Regions from separate parts of the Streptomyces winkii genome, predicted to be linked through region 1. Evidence: riboswitches for the same ligand, from Rfam matches in the RefSeq annotation. Region 1 holds a riboswitch; each other region holds the start of a gene.

Region 1 (7,287 bases):
CGGACGGGGCCCGGCAGCCACGGCCCGGAGGCCGAGTCCCCGGACGGTGCGGCACACGGCGTCCCCGCCACCGACCTGGGTCTGCGGCTGCTCGCCGCGTACGCCCGCGAACTCCCCCTCGCCGAACCCGCCCTGCCGTGGCACACCCTGCGCACGCCCGTGGCCGACCTCGGCTCGGCGTGCGCGTTCGCGTGCGGCGCGCTGGGCAAGTTCGCCGCGGACGTGCTGGTGCTCTCGCGGAGCGAGGTCGGCGAGGTGGGCGAGGGCGGAGGCGGCAGCTCGTCCGCGATGCCGCACAAGACCAATCCCGTACGGGCCACGCTCATCGCGGCGTCCGCGCGGCAGGCGCCCGCCCTCGCCGCGACGCTGCTGTCGTCGCTGGCCGCCGAGGACGAACGGCCCGCGGGGGCCTGGCACGCGGAGTGGCAGCCCGTGCGCGAACTCCTGCGGCTGACCGGCGGCGCGGCGCACGCGGCGGCCGAACTCGCCGAGGGGCTCCAGGTCTTCCCTTACCGCATGCACGAACACCTCGCCCTCACCGAGGGACTCATCGTCAGCGAACGCTTCACCGTCGCCCTCGGGCCGCTCCTCGGCCGGGCACGGGCGCGCAAGCTCCTCGACGCCGCCTCGCGGAAGGCCGTCGACGAGGGCATCACGCTGGACGAGGCCCTGGAGGAGGAAGAGCCGGCCCTGCGCGAGATGCTGTCCGGGGAACGGCTGCGGGACCTCACGGACCCCACGCACTACACGGGATCGGCGCCCGCCCTGACCGACCGCGCGCTGCGGCGCGGACCCGCGCGCGTGCACACCACTCCGGCGGGGAAGGCGCAGAGCACGGGGGCGGCGCCGTCGCAGGCACCCGGGGCGGCGCCCCGGCCCGTCACCGGGGAAGACACAGGCCACGACACCGGAGAGCGGTGACAGACCATCGGCATCGGAATCCCATCTCCCGCGTCGCCCGGAGACGACGAACGCGGCGCGCCTCGCAGCTCACGAAGTCCCGGAGAGATCACCGTGACCGCATCCGCCGCGGCCGGCATGGCCCCGCTCCCGTACCACCGGCTGGACGGTCCCGCGGACGGCAAGCCGATGATCCTGGGCCCGTCGCTGGGCACCTCCCTGGCGGTCTGGGAACCCCAGCTGCCCGCGCTGATCCGCACCCACCACGTGCTGCGCTGGGACCTGCCCGGTCACGGGGCCTCCCCCGCCGAGCCGATGGCGGGCTCCTCCAGCGAGCTGATCCCGACCGACGGCTCCGCGACCGTCGGCCACCTCGCCGAGCTCGTGCTCCGCGCCGCCGACGCGCAGGGCTGGGACGAGTTCGCCTACGCCGGGGTCTCGCTCGGCGGCGCCGTGGGCCTGCACCTCGCGGTGCACCACCCCGAGCGGCTCACCGCGCTCTCCCTGGTCTGCTCCTCGGCCCGCTTCGGCGAGCCCGCCGCCTGGCGTGAGCGGGCGGCGGCCGTACGGGCGCAGGGAACCGAGTGCATGATCGCGTCGCGTCCCGGGGTGTGGTTCGCGGCCGAATTCGAATGCACGCCGCACGGTACGGCCTTGATCGAGGACCTGCGCTGCACGGACGCGGCCGGGTACGCGGCGTGCTGCGACGCCCTCGCGGCGTTCGACCTGCGCGACCGGCTGGCCGAGGTGACGGTACCCACCCTCGCCGTCGCGGGGCGCCTCGATCCGGCCACTCCGCCCGCGCACGCCCGCGAGATCACCGACGGCATCCCCGGAGCCGCGCTGGTCGAGGTCGCGGGGGCGGCGCATCTGGCCAACGCCGAATTCCCGGACGCGGTGACCTCCGCGCTGCTCGTCCACCACGGCGGGCTGCCGGGACAGCAGGAAGGGTGGTGAAGCGGGGGGAGCCCGTGAGCCCGGGGGCGTCCGAGAGCCACGGGGAGCCTGAGCAGTCCGAGGGGCACGCGGGCCCTCCGGGGTGCGGTTTCCCGGCGCCAGTCCTCCGGCCGCTCTCTCGCGCGGTGCGCCGGGCCGCCATACGCTGAGTCGCATGAGCTGGACAGCGCGCAGCATTCCCGACCAGAGCGGTCGTACCGCGGTGGTGACGGGAGCCAACAGCGGCATCGGATATGTCACTGCGCGCGAACTGGCGCGCCGCGGGGCGAGCGTGGTGCTCGCGTGCCGCAGCGAGCAGCGCGGCGCGTCGGCCCTGGACCGGCTGCTCTCCCAAGTGCCCGAGGCCCGCGCCGAGTTGCGCATGCTGGACCTCGCGGATCTGTCGTCCGTAAGGGAGTTCGCCCGGACGCTGCCCCACGGGAGCATCGATCTGCTGATCAACAACGCGGGGCTGATGGCGGTGCCGTACGCGCGTACCGCCGACGGCTTCGAGATGCAGTTCGGCGTGAACCACCTCGGCCATTTCGCCCTGACGGGGCTGCTGTTGGAGCGGCTGCTGGCCGCGCCGGGTGCGCGCGTGGTGACCGTCGCCAGCATGGCGCACGTGATGTCCAACATCGACATGAGCGATCTCGGCAGCGCACGCCGCTACCGCCCCATGGCGGCGTACGGCGCGTCGAAGACCGCCGGCCTGCTCTTCGTCCGGGAGCTGGCGCACCGTGCCGACAGCAAGGGTCTCGATCTGACCGCCACGGCCGCACATCCCGGCTACGCCCGCACCGAGTTGCAGGCCAAGGGCCCGCGGCTGGCCGGGCAGCCGCGGCGTGAACGGCTCACGCGGCTGTTCACGGACGCGGTCGGCGCCTCGGCCGACCAGGGCGCGGCTCCCGTCCTGTACGCGGCGACGGCGCCGTATGTGCAGGGCGACTCCTTCTACGGGCCGCGCATCCTGGGGGTGCGGGGTGGTCCGGGGCCGGCGTGGCGGGCGCCGTGGGCGCGCAACGACATCGCGGCGGCGCAGCTGTGGGCGGCCTCGGAGCGGCTGACGGGGGTCACGTACCGGGGGCTGTGACCCGGTGCGGCCCCTGCGGACGGCGTGAGCCGGGCCGGGCCTTCCGTGCCGAATCCCACCTCAAGCCTCCGTTCAGAAGCCTCGGTTCAGAAGCCTCCGTTCCGGGCCCTTGGTGCACGGGCGCGGCGTCGGGCATGGTTTCCTGCGTCCGTCCACTCGTCCAGTACGCGCAGTACGTGCGGCCCGTCCAATCCGCCAGGTCCGTCCCGCGCGACCCGCCTGAACACCCGCAACAGCCCGCCCGGCCCGAAGAGGAGGCAGCCGTGATCCGTGTGCTCGTCGTCGACGACGACTTCATGGTGGCCCGGCTGCACAGCACCCTCGTCGAGCAGGTGCCCGGCTTCACGGTGGCGGGAGCCGTGCACAGCGGCACCGAGGCGCTGGCGGCCGTCCGCGAGCTGCGCCCGGACCTCGTGCTGCTCGACATGTACCTCCCCGACGTGCCCGGCCTGGAGGTCCTGCGGGAGCTGCGCGGAACCGCGGCCCCCGAGGAGGGCCCGGACGTGCTGGTCGTCACCGCCGCCCGCGACGCCGAGACCGTACGGGGGGCACAGCGCGGCGGAGCCGTGCAGTACATCATCAAGCCCTTCGAGGGGCAGTTGCTGAAGGAGCGGCTGAGCCGCTACGCGGAGCGCCGGGCGGCGCTGGCCGCCCTCCAGAAGCCCGAACAAGGCGATGTGGACCGGCTGTTCGCCGATACGGCGGACCCCGCGGGCGCTCCGGGCGACGCGGCACCGGCAGGCACGGCAGGCACGGCAGGCACGGCGGACTCCGCCGGCCACGCCGCCCAATTCGGCCCCGGCGGCGCCGACGCCTCCCGTACCGCCGCCCCCGGCGCACCCCACCCGCACCCGGCGGGGCCCGGCCCCGCCGGCCCGGCGCGGCTGCCCAAGGGCCTCACCGAGCAGACGGCCGCCCTGGTCCGCGCCACGCTGGAGGCGGAGACCGACCCCGGCGGCCTGTCGGCCTCCGAGTGCGCCGGGCGCAGCGGCCTGTCCCGGGTGAGCGCGCGCCGCTACCTGGAGCACTTCGTCTCTCTCGGGACCGCCCGCGTCACGCTCCGGTACGGCACCACGGGCCGCCCGGAGCGCCGCTACCACCGCGTCGACCTGCCCCGTCCCGAGGCGGAGGCGGAAAAGCGGCCTGACGACCGCGGTGAACACGTGATTCACACCACAGAAAATCCGTGACCCGCATCACACCGAATACGAGGCCTTCGATCCGTCCCGCTCAATTCCCTTGTACCGCAAGGAGAATGGAACAAGGCCGGTTAACCCGTACATGCCAATTCGGGTGATCTTCTCCTGCGGTGGCTTCTGCGCCTTTCTTGTGGTGACGAATTCCTTCTGATTAACGTGCAACCGCACCGCGTCTCCCGTGCGGTGGTCCGCAGACCGGGACGCCGAATCCTGCCGCCCGGTTCGCGGAAAGCTCACAATCCCAATCCGGCAGGAGCGGGGGACCCAAGGTAAGCGCCGCGCGTTCCGCATCCGAGAAGCGCACGGCTAGGGGTGAAGCCGCACACGAATGCCCCCTCGCATTCGCCACGGCCGGGCAACTCCAGCCCGAATCCGACAGCTCACCTCGCAGGCGCAGGAGAGGAACTGAACTATGTCCGGACGCGGTCGACACCGTCGTCAGCCCAATCGCCGTATCTCGCGCAGAGTTTCGCGCACCTCCCTCGCAATCACCGCGGGCGGCGCGGGAATCGCCCTTCCCTTCATCGGCACCGGCACCGCGCACGCCGCCTCCGTGGACACCTGGGACAAGGTCGCCCAGTGCGAGTCCACGGGCAACTGGTCCATAAACTCCGGCAACGGCTACTACGGCGGCCTCCAGTTCAGCCAGAGCACGTGGGCCGCGCACGGCGGTACGGAGTTCGCCCCGCGCGCCGACCAGGCCACCAAGGAAGAGCAGATCCGCGTCGCCGAGAAGGTGCTCGACAGCCAGGGCCCCCAGGCCTGGCCGTCCTGCGGCCCGAAGGCCGGACTGAGCCGGGACAGCGCCGCGCCGGACCTGTCGTCCGGCTCCGGCAAGAAGGCCAAGCACGCCAAGCCCGCCGCGGACGACTCGGCCAAGAAGGCCGAGAAGGAGTCGTCCAAGAAGTCCGAGAAGAAGAGCACCGAGAGGTACACCGTCGAGACCGGCGACACCCTCAGCGCGATCGCCCGCGACCACGACACCGAGGGCGGCTGGCGCAAGCTGTACGACGCCAACCGCAAGGTCGTCGGCTCGGACCCCGACCTGATCCACCCGGGCCAGAAGCTGTCGCTCTCCGGCGACGGCGGCGGCTCCGGCGGCGCCGAGGGCTCCAAGTCGCAGGGCGGCGAGGCACCCGGCGCGGGCACGGCGCAGCCGTCCGGCCAGAAGTACGGCAACAACCTCGACGGGTGGATCCGCGAGGCCCTGGACGTCATGAGGGCCAAGAACATCCCCGGCACTTATGAGGGCATCAGGCGGAACATCATGCGGGAGTCGGGCGGCAATCCGAACGCCGTCAACAACTGGGACATCAACGCCCAGAACGGCACACCGTCCAAGGGTCTGCTCCAGACGATCAAGCCCACATTCGACACCTACCACGTCGAGGGCACGTCCTTCAGCATGACCGACCCCGTCGCGAACATCGCGGCCGCGTGCAATTACGCGGCGGCCAGGTACGGTTCGATCGACAACGTCAACGGCCCGTACTGACAGGCCCGTCCGGCAGCCCTGACGCTGCCGGCGGACAACTCGATAAATGCGCGGTGCGGTTCGCCGGCACGAGGATTCGGCGGAACGAATCCCCGAATCAGTGAATGAGCGGATCACGCATTGCGGCACGGATGGCGGCCTGTTCACCGAGCAATTCGGTGGACGGCCGCCATCGGCTTTTCCCCCGCGGGAAACCTTCCACCGAAACCCACAACTGGAACTCGCAACTGGAACGCCGCAGTTGGACGTCACGGCTGGAACGTGTCGTCCGCCCGCACCGCCACTTCGAGAACCAGTGGCCGTGTGCTGTCGGGGAGTTCGGGCAGCAGCGCGTCCAATTCCGAGAGCAGTTCGGCATATCCGCCGACACTGCGCGCGGAACACCCCAGTGCCCTGGCCATTCCGGAGACGCTGACTTCCTCGAAGTCGGGCCACGGGGCGGTGTCTTCGTGTCTGTCCGCGAGCCGGTCCATGATCGCGTACCGGCCGTTGGCGAGGACGACGAAGACGACGCCCACCCGGTACCGCACAGCCGTCCAGAGCGCCTGTATCTGGTAGAGCGACGACCCGTCGCCGACGACGGCCACAACCGGCCGCCGCGGCGCACCCATCCGTACGCCGATCGCGGCCGGCAGCGCGAACCCGAGCGCGCCCATCGCGGCGCTGAGGAAGCCCATCGGACGCCGCGCCGGCACGAGCGCGTGCAGATCGGGACGGCTGGACGGGGTCTCCTCCACCAGCACCGTCTCCTCGGGCAGCCGCCGCGCGAGCTCCGCCAGCACATGCGCGGCCCGCAGCGGCTCGCCCTCCCCGGGCGGGTCCGGCGGTGCGGCGCGGCCCGCGCGCGCCTGCGCGGCCTGGGCTCCGGCCCGCTCGACGCCCACGTCGTCCTTGCGTACGGTCTCGGCCAGTGCCGTGCAGAACGCGGGCAGCGCGGCCACCACGGCGAGATCGGCCGGTGCCCGGTGCGCCTCCGCTGGGTCGTCCGTGACGAGCGCGAGCCGTGTGCCCGGGTGCACCAACGGCCCGTCCTCGTACGGGTATTGGCGGAAGACGGGAGCGCCGACGCTCAGCACCGCGTCATGCGGGCCGAGAGCCTCCCGAAGCCGCGTACGGTCCGCCGGCAGATGCCCGGCGAAGAGCGGATGGTCCTGCGGAAAGCCCGCCCGTGCGCCGAACGACTCCTGCCACACGGGACAGCCGCGCCGCTCCGCGAGGAGCGTCAGCGCCTCCCAAGTGACGAGGTGGTCCGCACCCGCCCCGACGACCAGCGCCGGCGCGGAGGCCCCGTCCAGCAGCCCGGCGACCTCCCGTACGGCCCCGGTGTCGGCGGCGCCCGGCAGGCGGAGCTCCGCGGGCGCGGGCAGCGGCAGCTCCTCGGCGGGCTGCGCCCAGTCGTCCATCGGGACGACGACCAGCACGGGACCGCGCAGCGTACGGGCGGCGTGCGCGGCCCTGGCGATCGCTCCGGGCACGTCCTGTGCACGCGGCGGCGTCTCCGTCCGTACGGGATAGTCGCCGGCCAGCTGCTCCAAGTGCCCTGCGAGAAACGGCTCCTGGACGAGGTGCCGCCGGTCCTGCTGCCCGACGATCACGACCAGCGGCGCGCGGTTGACCCGCGCCGTGGACAGCGCTCCCACCGCGTTCCCGAGGCCCGCGGTGGT
Region 2 (7,287 bases), on a different contig from region 1:
AGCAGCACCGACTCGACCACCCTTGGGGGAACACATGGCGGCGGACGGCATCGCCGAACTGTCCCAGCTCAGCCCCGACTTCGTCCGCGATCCCTACCCCGTCTACGCCGCACTGCGAGCCGAGGCCCCCGTGCACCACGTGCGCGCCCCCGGCGGCGAGGAGTTCTGGCTCGTCGTCGGTCACGAGGCGTGCCGCGCCGCTTTCACCGACCCGCGGCTGAGCCGCGACTGGCTGGGACACGGCGGCTTCGACCGGATCGACAACACCGCGGAAGCCCAGCCCGCGATGGCGCACATGCTGATGGCGGAGCCGCCCGACCACACGCGGCTGCGGCGGCTGGTGGCCGGGGAGTTCACGCCGCGCCGCATCGCGCGGCTGGAGCCCCGCATCCAGGAGATCACCGACGATCTGCTCGACGCGATGCTCACCGGGGACGAGCGGCGCGCCGACCTGATCGCCTCCCTCGCCTTCCCGCTGCCGATGACCGTCATCTGCGAACTGCTCGGCGTCCCGGAGCTGGACCGCGAGGCCTTCCGCGGCTGGTCCAACGAGATGGTCGCCCGCACCAGCCCCGAGGCGGAGCAGCGCGCGTACGAGGAGATGCCCGCGTATCTCGCGGGGCTCATCGAGTCCAAGCGAGCCGATCCGGGCGAGGACGTGCTCAGCAAGATGATCCACGCCGTCGACGACGGCGGCGACCGGCTCTCGCCCGACGAACTCATCGGCATGTCGGTGCTGTTGCTCATCGCCGGCCATGAGACGACCGTCAACCTCATCGGCAACGGCATGCGCGCGCTCTTCGACCACCCCGGCCAACTCGCCGAGCTGCGCTCGGACTTGAGCCTGATCGACGGAGCCGTGGAGGAGATGCTCCGCTACGACGGCCCCGTCGAGACGTGCACGGAGCGTCTCGCGGTCGAGGACGTGGAGATGGGCGGCGTGACCGTGCCGGCGGGCTCGACCGTGCTGATCGCCATGGCCGACGCGGACCGCGACCCGGAGCGTTTCAAGGAACCGGACCGCTTCGACATCCGGCGCGACGCCCGCGGCCACATCGCCTTCGGGCACGGGCTGCACTACTGCCTCGGGGCCCCGCTGGCCCGGCTGGAGGGGCGGGTCGCGATCCGTTCACTGCTGGAGCGCTGCCCCGGCATCACGGCGGACGCGGACGAGTCGGCGCTCCAGTGGGTGCCCGGGATGCTGATGCGTGGAGTGAAGCAGCTGCCGGTGCGCTGGTGAGCCGGCCCGCGCCCGGCCCCCAGGGGGAGGCCGCGTCCGGCCGGAGACGGGACGGGCCATAGGCTCCCGAGCCATGGACGTACTCATACACGTTTTCGTCGGCCTCCACATCATCGGCATCGCGGCCCTGCTGGGCGGCTTCTTCTTCCAGATGAAGGCGATGCGTGCGGACGAGGCCCGCTTCGTGCCCGGCATGCTGCACGGCGCGTTCACCATGCTGCTGACCGGAATGGTCCTCGTCGGGCTCGACGAGGCCAACGGCGATCCCGTGAACAACGTCAAGATCGGCGTCAAGCTCGCGCTGCTCGTGGTGATTCTCGGGCTGGTGTACGTGAAGAGGGACGAGGACAAAGTGCCCTCGTCCCTCTTCGGCACGGTCGGCGCCCTGACGGTGGCGAACATCTTCATCGCCGTGCTGTGGACCTGACGTCCGTCCTGTGAGCCTTGCCGCGCTGTGAAAGCGGCGCCCTCCCCGCGGCGTTGACGGGCCCGCCGGCGAACTCGCCATGACGGCCCGCGGCTCGCCCCTGCCCGCGGGTGTGCGGACCGGGGTCGCCTCCGGGCGTCAGCCGGGGCGCACCGCCGAGTGGAAGGGCATGTAGCTGACGTCCTCGTAGGTCACGTCCGCACCCGGCTTCGGCGCGTGGATCATCTGCCCGCCGCCGACGTAGATGCCGACGTGGCTGATGTCGTCGTAGAAGAAGACCAGATCGCCCGCCTTCATGTCGGACTTGGCGACCTTCGTGCCGACCTTCACCTGGTCCCACGTCGTACGGGGCAGAGAGATGCCGGCGGCCTTCCACGCGCCCTGGGTGAGTCCCGAGCAGTCGAAGGAGCTCGGGCCCGTGGCGCCCCACACGTACGGCTTGCCCAACTGCGCCTTCGCGTAGGCGAGAACCTTCTCGACCTGTGACGAGTGCGAACCGCCGCCCGTCTGGGAGCCGTCGCCCTTCTCGGCCTCGCGGCGGGCCTCCTCGGCGCGCTCGGCCGCCTTGCGCGCCGCTTCCTGCTTCTTCTTCTCGATCGCCGCCAGACGGGCCTTCTCCTCCGCCGTCAGCTTCGACAGCAGCTTCCGCGCCTCGGCGAGCTTGTCCTGCACTTCCTGCTTGTTCTTCTTCAGCGCCTTCTGGGACGCGCTGAGCGACGCCAGCTCCTCGGTGGCGTGTTCGCGCTTGCTCTGGGCCGCCTTCCGCTGCTTCTCGAAGTCGGTGACCGCCTCCTTCTGACGGCCGGTCATCCGGTCGAGCATGTGCGTCTGCTGGAAGAACTGCTGAGGGTCCTCGGTGAGCAGGAGGGTCGCGGTCTGCGACATGCCGCCCGTGCGGTACTGCGCGGTCGCGTAGTTGCCGAGGGTGCGGCGGGCGTCGTTGAGTTTCGCTGTGCGCTCGGCCGCCTCGTCGAGGGATCTGTCGGCCTTCTTGCGCTGTGCGTCCGTCTTCTCTTTGGCCTCGTTGTACTTCTGCGTGGAGGTCTCGGCCTGCTGGTACAGCTTGTCGACCTTCTTCTTGACCTCCGAGATCGACGGCTTGTCGTCCGGGGCGGCCTGGGCGCTCTGCGAGAGCAGGGAGACGGAGGCGAGCGCGGCCGTGGTGACGCCGAGCACCCCCCGCTTCGTCGAGGCGGACTTCAGTATCCGGGTGCGCGGCTTGCGGTGGGACGCCAAGACCCGCAACTCCTTCCGTGAACCGCCTACCGGGTTAGCTGACGGGTTCGGGCTCTCGGAAGGCGGCCCTACGGGTCGTGCACGGTGCTTCCGTGGTGCGACTTCCCGATTCACCCCGGGTGCCTGCGCCGGTTGTCGGCGCACGCGGTGGGTCCCCGGCTCCGTCGGCAGCGTCTGTCGTACGACCGTCGGATGCCCGTCGGATTCGGCGGAGGCGGCCCGTGCCGACGCTTTCGCCGGACATTGGTGCGGACCGCCTGGCACGGCACCGTAGCGAGATGTGGGGCGTCTGTGAAGGCCGTTAGGTGATACGTCCGATATCTGTTCGTTATCCCGTGCGGGAGGTGGCGGCGCGGTGTCGGCGCGGCAATCTAGACTTCTCCGACGATGAGCAGCCTCTTCGACGACAGCTTCCTGGCGGACCTCGCACCCGTGCGCGCGGAGGGCAGCGCCACTCCCGGGCAGGACGGGCAGGAGGGGCCAAGTGGCCCCGAGGGGGCGGCCGGAGAGCCCCCCATCCAGGCCGGAGGCCCAGCGGGCGGCCCTGCGGGGGCCGGTCCGGGCGGCACGGGCTCGTATCACAGGGGCGGTTCGCCGCGGGTCGTCGTCGACGCGGACGCGCTGCTGGCGGAGATGAACGAGGCGCAGCGCGCGGCCGTCGAGCACACCGGCTCGCCGCTGCTGATCGTCGCGGGCGCCGGCTCCGGCAAGACCCGGGTCCTCACGCACCGGATCGCCTACCTCCTGGCGGCACGACATGTGCATCCCGGGCAGATTCTCGCCATCACCTTCACGAACAAGGCGGCGGGCGAGATGAAGGAGCGGGTGGAGGAACTCATCGGGCCCCGCGCCCAGTCGATGTGGGTGTCCACCTTCCACAGCGCGTGCGTACGCATCCTGCGCCGCGAGAGCAAGAAGCTCGGCTTCACCTCGTCCTTCTCGATCTACGACGCGGCGGACTCGAAGCGTCTGATGGCGCTGGTCTGCCGGGATCTCGACCTCGATCCGAAGCGGTATCCGCCCAAGGCGTTCAGCGCCAAGATCTCCAACCTCAAGAACGAACTGATCGACGAGGAGGACTTCGCGGGGCAGGCGTCGGGGGCGTATGAGAAAACTCTCGCCGAGGCGTACACGATGTACCAGGCGCGGCTGCGCGAGGCCAACGCCCTCGACTTCGACGACATCATCATGACGACCGTCCATCTGCTCCAGGCGTTCCCCGACGTCGCTGACCACTACCGGCGCCGCTTCCGCCACGTGCTCGTCGACGAGTACCAGGACACCAACCACGCCCAGTACATGCTGGTGCGGGAGCTGGTCGGCACCGGCGAGGCCCCGAGTGAGGGCGGCGGTGAGGTCGCGGGTGAGGGAGCCGCTGAGAGTGCCGTCCAGGGCGAGGGCACCGGCGGGGGTGAGGAAGGCGAGCGGCCGCGCCCGGCGCCGAAGCGCGCCGAGCTGTGTGTCGTAGGCGACGCGGACCAGTCGATCTACGCCTTCCGCGGCGCCACCATCCGCAACATCCTCCAATTCGAGGAGGACTATCCAGACGCCACGACGATCCTCCTCGAACAGAACTACCGCTCCACGCAGACGATCCTCAGCGCCGCCAACGCCGTCATCGAGCGGAACGAGAACCGCCGCCCGAAGAACCTGTGGACGGAGTCGGGCGCCGGCGCCCGCATCACCGGCTACGTCTCGGACACCGAGCACGACGAGGCGCAGTTCGTCGCGGACGAGATCGACCGGCTCACCGACGAGGGCGAGGCGCGCGCCGGCGACGTCGCCGTCTTCTACCGCACCAATGCGCAGTCACGTGTCTTCGAAGAGGTCTTCATCCGCGTCGGGCTGCCGTACAAGGTCGTCGGCGGCGTCCGCTTCTACGAGCGCCGTGAGGTGCGCGACGTACTGGCCTATCTGCGGGTGCTGGCCAACCCGGAGGACGCGGTGCCGCTGCGCCGCATCCTGAACGTGCCCAAGCGCGGCATCGGTGACCGGGCCGAGGCGATGATCGAGGCGCTCGCGCTCCGCGAGAAGATCACGTTTCCGCAGGCGCTCGCGCGCGTGGACGAGGCGTACGGGATGGCCGCCCGCTCGGCCAACGCGGTGCGGCGTTTCAACGTACTGATGGAGGAGCTGCGCACGGTCGTCGAGTCGGGCGCCGGACCCGCGACGGTGCTGGAGGCCGTGCTCGAACAGACCGGCTATCTCGCCGAGTTGCAGTCGTCGACCGATCCGCAGGACGAGACGCGCATCGAGAACCTCCAGGAACTGGCCGCCGTGGCCCTGGAGTTCGAGCAGGAGCGCGGCGAGGAGGAGCCGGGCACGCTCGCCGACTTCCTGGAGCAGGTGGCCCTCGTCGCGGACTCCGACCAGATCCCCGACGAAGAGGCGGGCGAGGAGACCGGCGTCATCACGCTCATGACCCTGCACACCGCCAAGGGCCTCGAGTTCCCGGTGGTCTTCCTCACCGGCATGGAGGACGGCGTCTTCCCGCATATGCGCGCCCTGGGGCAGACGAAGGAGCTGGAGGAGGAACGGCGGCTGGCGTACGTGGGCATCACGCGGGCCCGCAGGCGGCTCTATCTGACGCGGTCGGTGCTGCGGAGCGTGTGGGGGCAGCCGTCGTACAACCCGCCGTCCCGGTTCCTGGAGGAGATCCCGGACCACTACGTGGACTGGAAGCGCACCGGAGCGGCAGCGGGAGGCGGTGCGAGCGGCGGCGGGGGCATCGGCTCCGGCATCGGCGCCGGGCTCGGTGCGGCAGCGTCCCTGGCGGGCGGTGCGGGCGCGGGGCAGCGTCGAGGCGGGCCGAGCGGCTTCGCGACGCGGCGTACGTCGGACCGTCCTGTCGTCTCGCTGTCGATCGGTGACCGTGTCACGCACGACAGCTTCGGTCTCGGCACGGTCGTCGCCGTGAAGGGCAGCGGTGACAACTCGGAGGCGACGATCGACTTCGGCGGCGAGAAGCCCAAGCGGCTGCTGCTGCGGTACGCGCCGGTGGAGAAGCTGTAGCGCGGGGTTCGCGGTTCGCTCGCGGGTGCCGGTGGGCACGGCTCGCACGCGCGCCCGTGCGAACCGCCGCCCGGGGAGCGTGAGTTACTCGGGGTCGAGGCCCTTGCCGCGCAGCCACGGAAGCGGGTCGATGGCGTCGCCGCCGCCCGGATGCACCTCGAAGTGCAGGTGCGGGCCCGTGGAGTTGCCCGAGGTGCCGGAGTAGCCGATGGTGTCTCCGGCCTTGACCTGACCGGAGCGGATCTTGGTGCTGCTGAGGTGGCAGTACCAGGTCTCGGTGCCGTCGGGCGCGGTCACGACGGCCATATTGCCGAAGGACACGTCGTACTTGGTGGTGACGGTGCCGTCCGTGGCGGCCATCACGGGAGTGCCCTCGCTGACGGGGAAGTCGATCCCCGTGTGGACGGACATCCAGTTGAGCCCTGCCTGCCCGTAAGTCGCGCTGAGGCCGTGCTCCTTGACGGGGAGTGCGAACTTCGGCCGCAGGGCCTCCTTGCGGGCGGCTTCCTTCGCCTTGCGTTTGCGCTCCGCCTCCTGGCGTGCCTGGAGGTCGAGGCGCTCCTGTGCACGGCTGGCGCGGTCCGCGAAGTCGTCGGCGTCGGCGGAGAGTCCGGCGAGCTGGGTGTCGAGCTTCTTGTTGGCGGGCTTGACGGGCACGTCGGCCGAGGCCTGCGTCGTCTGGTCGTCCTGCGGGGCGTTGCCCGCGACGGACGCCGCCGCCGCTGCGGCCACGCCCATCACGGCGACGGACGGCACGGCCACGGTGAGGAGCGCGGAACGCCTGGGCCTGGGGGACCGGCGGCGACCGGGGAGGTGCGCGACGGTCAGGTCCCGGTCGGGACCGGGGCGGGCGGCCGGGGTGTCGAGATCCCCGGGATGGTCGGGAACCTCGTACGACTCGAAGGCCTCGTAGGCGTCGTCGAGATGCCCGCCGGCCCCGCCGGGCTCGTCGAATCGTGCGGGGGAGTCCGCACCGTGGGCGTCGAGTCCGTCGTAGGCGTCGAACGCGGGAAGGGCCGCTGTGTGGTCGGCGTCGGCAGCGTGCGCGAACGCCTCGTCGTCGTACGAGGGTTGCTGCTGTGCATGGGTGCCGTAGCCGTCAGCGGCCCCGGGTTCGTAGCTGTCGTAGGACTCGTACGTCTCATGAGTCTCGAAGGGTCCATGGGACTCGTAGGAGTCTGCTGCGGCGCCGTCGTGGCCCTGGGCGGCGGACTGGTCGTAACCGTAGGCGTCCCAGCTGCCGGTGGCGTCGGAGAAGTCCCACTGCCCGCCCTGCTCCCACTGCCCCGCGTCCCACTGACCGCCGCTGTAGCCGAAGTCGGCCTGGCCGGCGTCGGGTTGGACGGGCACGTCGGCGGTCTGCGGGAAGCCG
Region 3 (7,287 bases), on a different contig from region 1:
CGCGGGCGCCTGTCTGCGCGTCTCGCACTGGAGGACGACGATCACGAGGTCGTCGTTGATCGTCCGCGCCCACCGCGTGACGTCCCGGTGGATGAAGGAGACGACCTCCGACGGTTCGATGCCCCGGTCACTCCCGTCGTCGCGGCCACCGCGTGCGCCGCTCGCGTCGCCGTAGCGCTCCGCGAGCCGCCGCCCGAGCGGATAGAAGGCGCCGTCGCCGCTGCGCGCCTCGGTGACGCCGTCGGAGTAGGCGACCAGCGTCTCGCCGTCCGCCAGCTCGAAGCACTTCTCCCCCTCCGGAAGCACGGGCGCGAGGTCGCCGAAGCCGAGCGGCAGCGCCGGCTCCGGCCTCAGCGCGCCGACGCCCTGCGACCCGCCCATCCGGAAGAGCGGGGGATGCCCGCGGTTCAGCACCCGTACGAGCCCGCCCTCCCGCGGGAACTCCAGCAGCACGGCCGTCGCGAACAGCTCCTGCGACCAGCCGCTCGGTGTCCCGGCTGCGGGCGCCGCCTGTGAGCCCCCGGCCTCCATGTCCTCGCGGTCCATGGCCATCGCCGCCTCGATGCGGGAGGCCACCTCCGACAGCGTCGGGCACGTCATGGCCGCCTCGCGGAAGGCCGAGGTGATCGTCGCGACTCCCTCGGTCGCGCCGATGCCCTTGCCGCGCACGTCGCCGATCACGGCCCGGACGCCGTACGGCGTGGGCCGCACGCTGTAGAGATCGCCGCCCACGAGAGCGGCCTCGTCGGCCGCACGGTAGAGGCCCGCGAGACGCACCGGGCCCACGCGTTCCGGCAGCGGCCGCAGCAGCGCGCGCTGCGTCGCCTCGGCGACGGCGTTGACCTGGACGAGCTGGAGCGTCGTACGTTCCAGGATCATGGCCAGCAGCATGGAGAAGCCCGTGACCAGTACGAGCGTGACGATCGGGCCCGTGACGTTGTCGGGATAGACGTCCTCCAGGGCCAGATGCAGACCCGTGAGCAGGCCGATGGAGAGCACGCCCACGGCGAGCGTCGCGAGGGGCCGCGTCAGCAGAGCCGCGAGCACGACGGCGGCGGTCAGGAACGAGGCGAACGAATAGCGCGTCGGGGTGGCCAGCTCCAGCACGAGGGCCAGCACGACGAGTGCCGGCGGCAGCGCTTTGACCCAACGGGGCAGCCATTCCGTGCGCGGGGTCCTGTCCAGGCCGGTGATGAGCGCGCGCTCCGGGCGGCGCATGCTCCACAGGCTGTCCCGGATCCGCCTCGGTGCCCGCCCGCCGTGGAACATGTGGTCCGGGAGGCCTCCCAGGCTTCGCACGGCCCCCGGGATCTTCTTGCTGCCCGTGCCTCCCGTGTCCACGTCCGTCCGTTCCCTTCCACGGGGCGCGCCGGCTGCCGCTGCTGCTCCGGCCTCTCCTCAGTCTCGGGCACGGGCGCCGATCCGGCTCGGCGTCCCGTGCGGACTCACGCCAGGCGGGCCTCCACCTTCCCGTCCACGTGCCGCGTCTCGAAGACGGGCTGCGGCGAGGTCGCCGGACCGCCCACGTTCCACCCGTCCGAGAGCCGGAAGACGCTGCCGTGCCAGGGGCAGCGCACACACCCGTCGACGATCTCCCCCTGTGACAGCGGCCCGGCCATGTGGCTGCACCGGTCCGCCAGTACGTGTACGGCGCCGCCGCCCTCCCGCACGACGACCACCGGCATCTCCCCCACGGTCCGCCGGACCGCCTTGCCGACGGGGAAGTCCGCCGGTGCTCCCAGCTCGTGCCAGCCCGGCTCCGTACGTACGGAGATGTCCTCGGCGTGGTTGACGGCCGCGGCCTGCCGGTACGCGAGGTGCCCGCCGAGGGCGCCGCCGACGCCGACCGCCGCGAGCCCCGCGTACCCGAGCGCGCGCCCGCGCAGGGAACGGCCGCGCAGCCGGGCGCCCAGCGACGACGCGTACAGCGCGATGGCGGTCGAGTTGGCGAGCGCGTGGATGAGACCGACGCGCATCTGCGGCTTCCGCAGCTCCGCCCAGTCGATCCATCCGGTGAAGGCGGCGGGCACCGCGGCGCCGAGCCCGGTGGTGATCAGCAGCGCGGGCGCGTAGTGCCGCCGCTTGCCCGGGATCAGATCCAGCACGGCCGCGGAGAGCCATGTGCCGATCGGGATCTGGACGAGCAGCGGATGCACGGGGTGGCCGAGCCAGTGCCCGTGCAGGACGTCGCGGTCCTCGTCGCTGAGGGGAAGCGCGTGGACGGCCCGCTGGATTCCCTGAAGCGGCGGATCGAGGCGGTGGTCGTGCTCGGTCTTCTCGATGGCGGCGAGCACCCGTCCCTGCCGCTCGGGGTGGGGCAGTACGGCGCGGAGGGCGCCGGCGCAGGCAAGCAGCTTCTGTGAATAGGACATACCGCCCGGTTCCCGTCAGAACGCCGGGCAAACGGCGCCGCACGGCGGCCGGTGCGGCGCGTACGGCTCGTACTGCCCGTACTGACGCCGTCGGTGCCGGTCCGCCGCGGCCGCTTGAGTTGCCCGGTCCGATGCCGCCCCTCACCGTGGAACAGTGGAGGAGCCCCGCGGTGACAGGTCGGTCCGGCGGAAGCCGCGGAAGACGCCGGGCAGGGAACGGCGGACTCCGCGGACGCGGCCGGGCGGGGAATGGCCGCGGACACCGCGGGCGGCGGGCCGGAGCACACCGCTGCGCCGGATCATCAGCGCGCCCGGGGCGGCACGCCTCTTCGCGCTGCCCGTGCCCGCCGTGCTGATCACGGTCGGAGTCCTGCTGAGTGTGACCACCGATCAGGGGCTGCCGGGCTCTCCGTTCTTCACGGTCGCCCCACTTGTGGCGGCACCCTTCGCCTCGACCCTCGTGACCGCTCTGACGGGCTGCGTCTCCGCGGCCGCGCTCGCCCTGGTCCTGCTGTTGGTGACCACTCCCCGCGAACAGGACGACCTCACCACGGTGGTCACCGTCGCCGCCGTCGGGCTCCTCGCCGTCGGCATCAACCTCCTGCTGCGCCGCACGGGTGCGGCCCTCGCCTCCGTACGGACCATCGCCGAGAGCACTCAGCTCGCGGTGCTGCCCGCACCGCCCTCCCGGATCGGCGACCTGCGGATCGCGGCACGCTACGAAGCGGCGCAGAGCGACGCCCGCATCGGCGGCGATCTGTACGCCGTGCACGAGACGCCGCGGGGAGTGCGCCTGATCGTCGGGGACGTACGGGGTAAGGGAATGGAGGCCGTACGGGCTGTGGCGGTCGCCGTCGGAACCTTCCGGGAGGCCGCCGACCAGGAGGCCACCCTCGAAGCGGTCGCCCGGCGCCTCGACCACGCGCTGCTGAGGGAGCGGCAGCGCCGGACCGGAGCGGACGCCTACGAGGACTTCACCACCGCGGTGATCGCGGAGATCCCCGCGGGGAACTCCAGCTCTCTGCGGCTCCTCAACCGCGGGCATCCGCCGCCGCTGCTCCTCGCCGGCGGACGCAACGAATTCCTCGAACCGGCGGAGCCCGCGCTGCCGCTCGGCATGTCCGAACTGGGCCAATGGCCCGACCACGTCGACGAGATCACGTTCCCGCACGGCATGCAGATCTTCTTCTACACGGACGGGCTGTCCGAGGCGCGGAACAAGGCGGGCGCCTTCTTCGAGCCCGGCACGAGGCTCGCCGGCCGCGTCTTCCGCGACCCCGACGCGCTGCTCGACGCCGTGCTCGCGGACGTCGCCGCGTACGTCGGCGGCGAGGCCACGGACGACCTGGCGCTGGTGGCGGTGCAGCGCGGCGACGGAGCGGAGTGACGGCCTTTCGGGCAGCGGACGCCGAGCCGCCGCTCCGCCGGCCCGGTCACACCCGCGCCCAACTGACGCTCCTTCACGTACGGTTCACCGGTCACGCACAGCGATCCCACGCGCGGTGCAGAGTGACGGCACGCCCCAATTGACCCCACCTGTCCGGGAAGATGCAGCTCACGTGGCTACAAATCTCGCCGGAACCGCTTGGAATCACGGCCACGGCTCTATTAACGTTCCATAACGCAGCGCGGTCGTCACTGCCGTCACGAGAGACGGCTCCGTGCGCCGTCGCCGAATCCTGAACGTGCACCACCCCGAGCCACAACTCGATACCGCTGCACCAAAGGAACCGGGGAACCACCCCCTGCCGCTCGACGCGGCGGGGATGGGGTGAATCGGCAAGTTCCGCCCACGGGCGGGCAGTTCGTAGGAGACCTTCCTGCTCCGAACCCGTCAGCTAACCCGGTAGGCGAAAGGGAAGGAAAGGAGAACGCCCCCGTGGCGTCCAACAGGCATGCCCCCGAGGGCACGTACGACCCGTACCTCGAAGACGAAGAGTCCGGCAGATACGGCGACTACGGCTCCTACGGCGACGACGGCGCACACCATCGGTTCGACCGCTTCGGACCGGCGTACCAGCAGTCCGGCGAGTACGACACGTACGCCTCGCAGCTGACCGAGACGTACGACGCGTACGAGACGGACGGCGGTTCGCACGGCACGTACGGCTACGGCTCCGACGGCTACGGCTACGGCTCCGACGGGGCATACGCCACGCAGGAGTTCGCGCCCGAGTTCGGCATGTACGAGTTCGGTGCGGGTGAAGTGCCGCCCGTTCCGGACGCCTTCGGCACCGCTCCCGGCGGCCCCGCCCCCTTCGAGGAGTGGAACCCGACCGAGGACGACGTGCGCCCCGTGCGCGGGCGGCACAAGCTGGCCAAGCAGCGTGGCGGCAGCATGGCCCGCAGCGGCGCCGTACTCGGTGTCGGCATGATCGCGGCGGTGGGCGCGGGCGGCATGGCCACCGCGCAGGAGAAGCCGTCGACGTCCATCTCGATGCAGGACGTCGCGAATGCGGCGGGCAAGGCCAAGGACCTGCCGGGCGTCAAGCTTCTCTCCGGCGGCTCCGAGGACACCGTCGCAGGTCAGCCCCTCACCCAGGCCGCTCTCACCGAGAGCGACACCAAGGCGGGGCGTACGGACGCCGGCGAGGCGCTCCGCTCCCGCATCCTCGATCAGGCTCAGCAGCAGCAGTCGCAGGCGGAGAACTCCGCGAAGGACGCCGCCATCGCGAAGGCCGCGGACGCGGCGCAGGCGAAGGCCGACAAGGCACAGAAGAAGGCACTCGCCGAGCAGCGCCAGAAGGCGGAGGACGCACGCCTGGCCAAGCTCGCCAAGAGCTTCAAGCTCCCCGTCTCGGGCTACCAACTCACCTCCACCTTCGGCGAGTCCGGCAGCCTGTGGTCCAACGGCCACACCGGCCAGGACTTCGCCGCCTCCTCCGGGACGCCCATCAGGGCCATCCACTCCGGGACCATCAAGGAGGCGGGCTGGGCCGGCTCGTTCGGCTACCGCACGATCCTGAAGCTGGACGACGGCACCGAACTCTGGTTCTGCCACCAGTCGTCGATGAACGTCTCCGCGGGCCAGAAAGTCCGTACGGGCGAGCTCATCGGCCGCGTCGGCTCCACCGGGAACGTCACGGGTGCCCATCTGCACCTGGAGGTCCACCCGGGCGGAGGCGCCGCCATCGACCCCCTGGCGTGGCTGCGGGGCAAGGGCCTCACGCCCTGACGCCCTGGCCGCGGACGGGCCGCGGCGTCCGGCACCGGACCCGGCCCGGCCCCTGGCGCACGCACACGGTCACCGCTACCGTCACCTCTCCGACACCGCTGCGGAGGCACGGCGCACGACGCATGGTGCCGCCGTCACACGCACCCGTACGAGGACTCGTACACGCGGCGGCTTCTCCCCTCCCGCGGGCGTGACGCCGTATCTCAACATCTCCACATGCACGACTGGCCGACGTGATGACTTGTCGCGCCGCCGCCGCCTCGCACCGTCGAGGTGCGCTGGACCACGCACGACTCGCCCATGCCCCTCGGCGTACACAAAGGAGGGGACGAGGCGGCGGCGGACGGGGGCCTGTCATCTTCGGGCACGGCCCCACCCCCATGCTCCGGCGGTCCTGGTGGACCACCCCCCGACACCAGGACCGTCGGTCTTATCTCTCCGGCCGGGCGCGGCGACGCGCTACCGTCGGGTGCATGTCTGAGCCCAACTCCCCTGACGCCACTGCCCCGGCGAGCGCCGGGCTCGCCTCGCGCCGCCCCCTCGGCCGCCTCTCCGTCTCGCCGCTGTGCCTGGGCGGGAACGTCTTCGGCTGGACGGCCGGCGAGGCCGCCTCCTTCGACGTCCTCGACGCCTACACCGCCGCGGGCGGCAACTTCGTGGACACCGCCGACTCCTACTCCGGCAGGCGCCACGGCGTCCCCGGCGGCATGGAGTCCGAGACCGTCATCGGCAACTGGACGGCGGCGCGCGGCAATCGGGACGACGTGGTCATCGCCACGAAGGTGGGGGCGAGCGCCGAACGCAAGGGTCTCTCGGCCGCCAACATCAAGGCCGCCGCCGACGATTCGCTGCGCCGACTGCGCACCGACCGCATCGACCTCTACTACACGCACTTCGACGACGAGTCCGTCGAGGTGTCCGAGATCATCACGGCGCTGGACGACCTCGTACGGGCCGGAAAGGTGCGCGAGATCGGCGCGTCCAACATCTCACCGGAGCGCCTCGACGCGTCGCTCGCCTTCAGCGCCGAGGCCGGCGCGGCCGCCTACAGCGCGCTCCAGCCGCACTACAACCTCGTCTCGCGCGACACCTACGAGGGTCCGCTCGCGGAGGCCGCCGAGCGGCACGGGCTCGCGGTGATGCCGTACTTCGCGCTGGCGATGGGCTTCCTCACGGGCAAGTACCGGCCGGGCGCCGGACATTCGGACGGCACGGACGGCACGGACGGCAGCCCGCGCGCCGAGCGGGCGTCCAAGTTCCTGGAGACGGAGCGCGGCCCCCGCGTACTGGCCGCCCTCGACCAGATCTCCGAGGCCCACGGCACCGCCCCCGCGACGATCGCCCTCGCCTGGCTCCTGACCCGCCCCACGGTCACCGCCCCGATCGCGAGCGCCCGCTCCCTCGACCAGCTGAAGCCGCAACTGGCGCTCGCGGACGTCCAGTTGACCCCGGAGGAGGCGAAGCTGCTGACGGAGGCCTCGGCGTAGCCCGCGGTCACGCCCGGATCAGCGCTGCGGCTGCCCGTACGCGTGCTGCACGCGGAGCCGCACGACGAGACGCCGGTCGGCGACCATCGCCGCCCGGTACTCGTCCCAGTCGGGATGCTCACCCTGGATCGCACGGAAGACCTCGATCAGCTCCTCGACGGTCTCGTCCTGAGGGTCGGCGGCCACGGGCGTCAACTCGGCGTCGCCCTCGGCCACGGTCCAGGCCCAGCCGTCGTCGCTGCGCACGTGGAAG

What was found. Region 1 has a riboswitch for cyclic di-AMP ahead of QQM67_RS05110 (transglycosylase family protein). Riboswitches for the same ligand answer to the same signal wherever they lie in the genome.
Region 2: linked by a shared signal. The riboswitch ahead of QQM67_RS01665 (C40 family peptidase) and the one ahead of QQM67_RS05110 (transglycosylase family protein) in region 1 are both predicted to bind cyclic di-AMP.
Region 3: linked by a shared signal. The riboswitch ahead of QQM67_RS21560 (M23 family metallopeptidase) and the one ahead of QQM67_RS05110 (transglycosylase family protein) in region 1 are both predicted to bind cyclic di-AMP.

What each region holds. Positions count from the first base shown of each region.
Region 1 is NZ_JASTTH010000002.1:165,144-172,430, reverse strand. It holds gene QQM67_RS05130 (lyase family protein) at 1-921, shown strand, start outside; gene QQM67_RS05125 (alpha/beta fold hydrolase) at 1,015-1,857, shown strand; gene QQM67_RS05120 (oxidoreductase) at 2,012-2,929, shown strand; gene QQM67_RS05115 (response regulator transcription factor) at 3,193-4,119, shown strand; cyclic di-AMP (ydaO/yuaA leader) riboswitch at 4,357-4,535, shown strand; gene QQM67_RS05110 (transglycosylase family protein) at 4,682-5,623, shown strand; gene QQM67_RS05105 (thiamine pyrophosphate-dependent enzyme) at 5,872-7,287, opposite strand, start outside.
Region 2 is NZ_JASTTH010000001.1:347,998-355,284, forward strand. It holds gene QQM67_RS01655 (cytochrome P450 family protein) at 35-1,240, shown strand; gene QQM67_RS01660 (hypothetical protein) at 1,314-1,667, shown strand; gene QQM67_RS01665 (C40 family peptidase) at 1,806-2,903, opposite strand; cyclic di-AMP (ydaO/yuaA leader) riboswitch at 2,911-3,086, opposite strand; gene pcrA (DNA helicase PcrA) at 3,291-5,915, shown strand; gene QQM67_RS01675 (M23 family metallopeptidase) at 6,000-7,287, opposite strand, start outside.
Region 3 is NZ_JASTTH010000007.1:22,815-30,101, reverse strand. It holds gene QQM67_RS21575 (PP2C family protein-serine/threonine phosphatase) at 1-1,218, opposite strand, end outside; gene QQM67_RS21570 (Rieske (2Fe-2S) protein) at 1,446-2,372, opposite strand; gene QQM67_RS21565 (PP2C family protein-serine/threonine phosphatase) at 2,527-3,759, shown strand; cyclic di-AMP (ydaO/yuaA leader) riboswitch at 4,077-4,240, shown strand; gene QQM67_RS21560 (M23 family metallopeptidase) at 4,555-5,547, shown strand; gene QQM67_RS21555 (aldo/keto reductase) at 6,021-7,034, shown strand; gene QQM67_RS21550 (PPOX class F420-dependent oxidoreductase) at 7,053-7,287, opposite strand, start outside.